Pseudovibrio sp. M1P-2-3: one gene and its partner. Each later gene encodes a partner of the first gene's protein in a complex. Links are inferred from orthologs where the notes say so. Each region holds a gene or a part of one and is shown in the gene's direction. Other genes may lie near its edges. The genes, in order: P6574_RS04015 and uvrB.

The links.
Region 2: the proteins of P6574_RS04015 (region 1) and uvrB are in contact, whole or in part, in a crystal structure (PDB 7EGT), measured with the Thermus thermophilus proteins. The link is inferred for Pseudovibrio sp. M1P-2-3 from one-to-one orthologs. Residues at the interface, in WP_096412145.1 of Thermus thermophilus: His654, Arg656, Phe657, Gln666, Asp668, Glu669, Lys680, Arg681, Leu682, Ser683, Lys685, Tyr686, Ala687; in WP_096411307.1 of Thermus thermophilus: Glu23, Leu25, Arg26, Asp27, Gly28, Glu29, Arg30, Phe31, Arg55, Glu326, Asp327, Phe328, Glu379, Ser382, Gln383, His398, Gly400, Arg401.

The regions. Positions count from the first base shown.
Region 1 is NZ_JARRCW010000001.1:868,948-872,319, forward strand. What follows is about bases 143-3,197. They hold P6574_RS04015 (ATP-dependent helicase), read left to right. Parts: upstream 143-479; coding sequence 480-2,915; downstream 2,916-3,197. Other genes in these bases: P6574_RS04010 (DUF4142 domain-containing protein), read right to left, coding at 143-197; P6574_RS04020 (50S ribosomal protein L11 methyltransferase), read left to right, coding at 3,157-3,197. Also shown: more of P6574_RS04010, read right to left, coding at 1-142; more of P6574_RS04020, read left to right, coding at 3,198-3,372. UniProt on the Escherichia coli protein: A helicase with DNA-dependent ATPase activity. Unwinds DNA duplexes with 3'-5' polarity. Translocates on single-stranded DNA with 3'-5' polarity. Initiates unwinding more efficiently from a nicked substrate than double-stranded DNA.
Region 2 is NZ_JARRCW010000001.1:757,625-761,218, forward strand. The notes cover bases 314-3,590. They hold uvrB (excinuclease ABC subunit UvrB), read left to right. Parts: upstream 314-633; coding sequence 634-3,390; downstream 3,391-3,590. Other genes in these bases: P6574_RS03560 (OmpP1/FadL family transporter), read left to right, coding at 314-379; P6574_RS03570 (DMT family transporter), read right to left, coding at 3,441-3,590. Also shown: more of P6574_RS03560, read left to right, coding at 1-313; more of P6574_RS03570, read right to left, coding at 3,591-3,594. UniProt on the Escherichia coli protein: The UvrABC repair system catalyzes the recognition and processing of DNA lesions. A damage recognition complex composed of 2 UvrA and 2 UvrB subunits scans DNA for abnormalities.

The DNA.
Region 1 (3,372 bases):
TTTGCCATATGGCTTATTTCCAAAGAGAACATACCGATTTTTAAAGTGTTGGGTATATAGGCATCTGGCGCTGTGTTGGCAGTACTATCCGCCTTTGCCGCTACGGCAAGTAGAGAGCCAAGGGTGAGTGATGATAATCCAAGAAGTGTACCTCTTCTGTTGAGTTCACTTGTTAAAGAGGGCGTATTAAGCAGCATTGGAACCTACCTTTTATAGCTACGTATTTGTTCTGCGGTGCTCTTTGACTTAGCCTGTACAAGAGAGCTATTGGAGGCAAGGACAGGATATGGAGATGCTTAAGTTCCACTGAAACTGAATGGGAAAGTTTAGAGAGAAAAACAGGTAGTCTTGGATAATAGGGTGTGAAGGAGCTATGGGGGGCTCTCGCTTCCATCGTTTTGTTGCTATATTGTTCCTTTAGAAATAATGAATCGAGCTGGCCCCTCCCGCCAGCGTGGACCAAAGAAGCGATAGGCCCTATGGCGAATTCTTCCCGCTTGCCTGAAACAGGCGCAGCGCATGACCCCCAGTTTGACAGCTCCACCCCTCAGCCTCGTGAAGGGGGAATAGCGGCGCGGGCCATGGCGGCAAGACGGCCAAACGCTCCTGCTTATCTGGAGGGTTTGAACAGCGAGCAGCGCCGGGCGGTGGAAACCATAGACGGGCCTGTTCTTGTGCTGGCAGGAGCAGGAACGGGTAAAACCCGTGTGCTTACAACGCGTATTGCCCATATTCTAGCAATGGGGAAAGCCTCACCGGGTCAAATTCTGGCTGTGACCTTCACCAATAAGGCCGCCCGCGAGATGAAAGAGCGGGTCGGTTCGTTTGTGGGCGGCAATGTGGAAGGTATGGCTTGGCTGGGTACATTCCACGCTATTTGTGTGAAAATCCTGCGCCGTAATGCAGAGCTCGTTGGCCTGCAATCCTCGTTTTCCATTCTGGATACAGATGACCAGCTGCGGTTGATTAAGCAGATTATCAAGGCAGAAGGGCTGGATGAGAAACGCTGGACCGCCAAAACCTTTGCAGGTCTGCTTGATAGCTGGAAGAACCGGGGCTTGACGCCTGATAAAGTGTCGGCCGGAGAAGCGCAGGGCTTTGCCAATGGACTGGGGCGGCGCCTCTATGAACTTTATCAAGAACGCCTGTCCATCCTGAACGCTTGTGATTTCGGTGATTTGCTACTGCATTGTATCACCATCTTCCAAAAGCACAGCGATGTCTTGAAAAGCTATCAGCACCGCTTCCGTTATATGCTGGTGGATGAGTATCAAGATACCAACATCGCCCAATATCTCTGGCTTCGCTTGCTGGCTCAAGGGAACTCCAATGTGTGCTGTGTGGGGGATGATGACCAGTCCATCTATGGCTGGCGCGGGGCGGAAGTAGATAATATCCTGCGCTTCGAGCAGGATTTTGCCGGTGCTGTTGTCATTCGTCTTGAGCGCAACTACCGCTCCACAAGCCATATTCTTTCGGCGGCGTCCCATCTTATTTCCCACAATCAGGGGCGCTTGGGTAAAACGCTCTTCACCGATCAAACGGGGGATGATGAAGAGAAGGTGAGTGTTGCTTCTGCCTGGGATTCCCAAGAGGAGGCCCGTGCCATTGGGGATGAGATCGAAAGTCTTCAGCTTAAGGGGCATGATCTGAACCAGATGGCTATTTTGGTGCGTGCCTCCTATCAGATGCGTGAGTTTGAAGACCGGTTTGTGACGCTAGGCCTGCCTTATCGGGTTATCGGTGGTCCGAAGTTTTATGAACGTATGGAAATTCGTGATGCACTGGCCTATTTCCGCTGTATGATGCACCCCACCGATGATCTGGCCTTTGAGCGGATTGTGAACAAGCCAAAGCGTGGTTTGGGGGAGGCAACGCTGAAACTGGTGCATGAATATGCCCGTGAAAGCCAGATACCCTTGATGCAGGCAGCTGCAGAGCTGACACAAACAGAAGAAATGCGGCCCAAGGCACGCAACGCTTTGAAAGGTGTTCTGGATCTTTTTGACAGTTGGCGTTTACAGCTGGACACAATGAGCCACACGGAACTTGCGGAGATCATTCTGGATGAGAGTGGGTATACCCAGATGTGGCGTCAGGACCGCTCTGCCGAAGCGCCTGGGCGGTTGGATAACCTGAAAGAGCTTGTCCGTTCCATGGAAGAGTTTGAGAGTATGGCGGGCTTTCTTGAGCATATCTCCTTGGTGATGGACACGGATAATGATGCGCAGGAAGACAAAGTCTCCATTATGACCTTGCACAGCGCCAAGGGGCTGGAGTTTGACACGGTATTTCTTCCCGGTTGGGAAGAGGGCGTATTTCCTAACCAGCGCGCACTTGATGAGACAGGGCAAGCGGGCTTGGAAGAGGAACGCCGCCTTGCCTATGTGGGCGTAACGCGCGGGCGCAAGCGGGTGAAAATCTGGTTCACCTCCAACCGGCGTATTCACGGCTCATGGCAATCCTCTATTCCCTCACGGTTTTTGGATGAACTTCCCGCCGATAGTGTGGAAATTGTGGAGCAGAACTCCACCTATGGGGGCTATGGCGAACGGGGATCAGGTGGAGGCTATGGTGCCAGCCGCTTCGACGGGCAAGACCACTTCAACAACAGCTATTCCACCCCGGGGTGGAAACGGGCCCAACAAGCGCAGGCAAGTGGCCGTGGGACTGGCAAGTATCACGGCGGCAACCAGAGCAGGCGCGCGCAGCGAGCTGGGCCAAAAACCATTGAAGGGGAAGTTGTTGCCAAATCGATCAGCCCCGAGGCCTCTGCCTTTTCTCTGGGAGAGCGTATTTTTCACCTCAAATTCGGGTATGGCCGTATCGAGACAATTGAGGGTAATAAGCTCACAGTTGACTTCGAAAAGGCGGGTCTCAAGAAGGTTCTGGACGGGTTTGTAGATCCCGCCTGATTTTTCTTTGAGCCTAAAGCGTAGCACTGAGAAGTGGAAGGTGGTTTTCGGTTAAAGATACGCGCCCAAACAATAGGTTAGAGCAGTGGGCTGTTTCAATAAAACGGTTCACTACTTTGAGAAGACCAAAGCCTCAGACTCTATGCAGTCTGGGGCTTTATTTTTGGCCCCCTCTTTTTACTGGTGTTCGCAGGCCCGCAAGGCTATATGCCAAGGCAAACAAGCAATCTTGGAGTAAAAAATGGCCACAGTTCGCGTAAGAATTCCGGCACCAGAATTAGAGGCAAAAGAACTCTCCGATAAAATGGAGATGATCTTTGGGGATGACGGATTTCCTGTGGCCGTTTTTGAAAGTTCCAAAGACGGGACTATCTGGACCGCTGAAGTTCTTGTTCTGGAATCCACCGAAGATGAAGCACGCCAGATTGTGGAAGAACGGCTTGGTGCGCATTTGGAA
Region 2 (3,594 bases), 110 kb from region 1 along the record:
TTTTTCCGATCGGCTGAATCCACTCCTTCCGTCGCAAACAAAACGCATGCTGAACTATGATGATGGTTGGTCCGTACAGGCTGGAGTAAGCCATAGGTTCAATGAGCAGTTCGCAATGGGAGCTGCCGTTATCTGGGACTCAGGTATAGGGCATATGTATTCCGATACATACCAAGTTGCACTTGGAGGCGCCTATGATATTACCGAGCATGTTCAGTTCGCCTTAGGTGGTCGTGCAATCTACAAAACGTCAGGTGATGGAAACTATGTGAGTGAGGACTCGACAACAGGATCCGCTGATACCGAGAATTACGCGTCCTATGATTACGATTCCTCTTGGAACTTCATCGCGACATCACGTTTGACATTTTCTTTCTAACTGCGAATTCTCTGAGAGAATTTTGAGAGCCGGGGGCCTTGCGTCTCCGGTTTTCTATTGTGAGTACAAAATCGGTCACAGGGCGTACAGTTTGAGTACAGCTTGCAAGATTTCTGCGTAAATGACCATTTGTGGGAATTTACCTCGTTAACTCATAGGCTTGCCGTGTCCCAAATACTCCACCAGAGGAAACCTTTGGAACGAAGCAAGAACACTACTTTATTTTTATCCCCTTTCCGCTCATAGTGCCGAATATGGCGACGAAAAAAGATACCCCCGACTCACATTCTTCTTCCAATCCTGATTTATCCCCCCCTGAAGGGTTTGGAGAAGCACCTCAACCCGCTTTGGAAGGGGCTCCAACCTCCGCCAGCATTTCGCAGTGGTTTGCTGATGTAGAGGAGGAAGATATCGCGGCGCTGAAAGCAAAAGCCCAGCCCGAAAAACCGAAGTCTGTAAAGAGCACTCAAAAATCGAAACCAGCTAAAAAAGATGGTTCGGCTAAATCGGCGCGAGGTACTTCGATTGGGACAGCCAAAACACCGAGGGAGCGGGCAAAAGGTGGCCTGAATCCGATTGCCGGTCTTGATATGTCGCTGGAAGATGCTGAAAAGCTTCTGGGCAAACACGTTAAGGACAACAAGAAGAAAAAGAAGAAAGCCAAGGACGAAGCTTTTGCCGATGCAACCGCAACGGTGCAGGCGCTCGCCAAGCTCATAGAGCAGGGAAGGGCGGATGATGAGCAGGGAGAATGGGTTCCGCACCGCCCCACTCGCCCGCAAAAGTCTGAGGGTGGGGTTCCCATCAAACTGGTCTCGGAATATGAGCCCAAAGGGGACCAGCCCACAGCTATCGCAGACCTTATGGAAGGGCTGGGTGGAGACGAAAAAACGCAGGTTTTGCTTGGTGTTACCGGTTCCGGTAAGACCTATACAATGGCGCAGATAATTGCAAAAAGCCAGCGCCCAGCTTTGATTTTGGCTCCAAACAAAACTTTGGCTGCCCAGCTCTATGGAGAGTTCAAAGGGTTCTTTCCAGAAAACGCCGTTGAGTATTTCGTTTCCTACTATGACTACTATCAGCCGGAAGCCTATGTGCCTCGCACCGATACGTTTATCGAGAAGGAGAGCTCCATAAACGAGCAGATTGACCGAATGCGCCATTCGGCAACGCGTGCCCTGCTGGAGCGCGATGACGTGATCATCGTGGCATCGGTCTCTTGTATCTATGGTATTGGTTCCGTTGAAACATATACGGCCATGACATTTGGTCTGGAAGTGGGAGAGCGCATTGACCAGCGCCAGCTGCTGGCTGATCTGGTGGCCCTGCAATACAAGCGCAATGATGCGGCCTTCCAGCGTGGAACGTTCCGCGTGCGCGGTGACACCATCGAAGTCTTTCCAGCGCACTTGGAGGATCGGGCATGGCGTCTGTCCATGTTTGGGGATGAGGTGGAAGGTATTGTTGAGTTTGACCCGCTCACAGGCAAGAAAACTGCAGATCTGGAATCGGTCAAGTTCTATGCAAACTCACATTATGTCACCCCAAAACCCACATTGAATCAGGCGATTAAGTCAATCAAGAGCGAGCTGAAACATCGCCTTGAAGAGCTGAACAATCATGGGCGGTTGCTGGAAGCGCAGCGGCTGGAGCAGCGCTGTACTTTTGATATTGAGATGATGGAAGCAACGGGCGCGTGCGCCGGTATTGAAAACTATTCCCGTTACCTGACAGGTCGGGCACCGGGTGAGCCACCCCCGACACTCTTTGAGTATCTACCTGATAACGCTCTTGTTTTTGCAGACGAAAGCCATGTTACGATCCCGCAAATCGGTGCCATGTATCGGGGAGACTTTCGCCGGAAGGCAACACTTGCGGAATATGGTTTCCGCCTGCCGTCCTGTATGGACAACCGGCCCTTACGGTTTGAAGAGTGGGATGCCATGCGCCCGCAGACCATTGCAGTTTCCGCTACTCCTGGAAGCTGGGAAATGGATGAAAGTGGCGGCGTGTTTGCTGAGCAGGTCATTCGCCCAACCGGCCTAACAGACCCTGATATAGACATTCGTCCCGCCAAAACACAGGTGGATGATTTGTTGGGTGAAGTGCGTGAGGTGGCTGCAAAGGGATATCGTACACTTGTCACCACGCTCACCAAACGTATGGCAGAGGATCTTACCGAATACTTACATGAAAACGGTGTGCGTGTCCGCTACATGCACTCGGATATTGATACACTGGAGCGTATTGAAATCATTCGTGATTTGAGATTGGGCGCTTTTGATGTGCTCATTGGTATCAACCTGCTCAGGGAAGGCTTGGACATTCCTGAATGTGGTTTGGTGACGATTTTGGATGCGGACAAGGAAGGCTTCCTGCGCTCTGAAACGTCTCTGGTCCAAACAATCGGTAGGGCAGCGCGTAATGTGGATGGCCGCGTGATCCTGTATGCCGACAAAATTACCGGCTCAATGGACCGCGCCATCAAAGAGACGAATAGGCGACGTGAAAAGCAGGAGGCTTATAACGTTGAGCATGGCATTACGCCTGAAAGTGTAAAGCGGTCTATTGGAGACATTCTTGAGAGCGTCTACGAGCAGGACCATGTGACGGTCGACTCAGGCTTCGCCGAAGAAGGCGCGACCATTGGTCATAACCTTAAAGGCCACATTGAAGATCTTGAGAAGCAGATGCGGGATGCTGCTGCTGATCTGGACTTTGAAAACGCAGCCCGCTTGCGCGATGAAATAAAAAGGCTTCAGGAAACCGAGCTGGCGATTTCAGACGATCCAATGACCCGTCAAAGAGCTGTTGAAGAAAAGTCAGGCGGATATGCAGGAGAGAAGAAATATGGTGCTGCCGCGAACCTTCCAAAAGGAACGAAAGTGCACCGGCCTTCTCTGGATGAGATGGGACCGGGGACTGATCTGGCCAAGCCTGCTGGGGCAACGAGGACAAAAGGGCGCAGCACTGGCGGGCGCCCGGGAACGCGCACCTATCGCAAAAACTAGAACCATCGACGGTTAAGCGGGGAAAGTCTGTGTTCCCCGCCTGTTTTGTTCTAGTGGCTTGTTTTCGCTGCCAAGCGCGTTTTGCGGCTGAAGTACATTGGAACCAGCTCCGTCATAAGGATAGCGGTGAAAATGAGGAGGCACCCCGCAATTCCGATTAGGGGGATGCGCTCACCAAGGAAAATAATCCCGAATAGAGCGGCA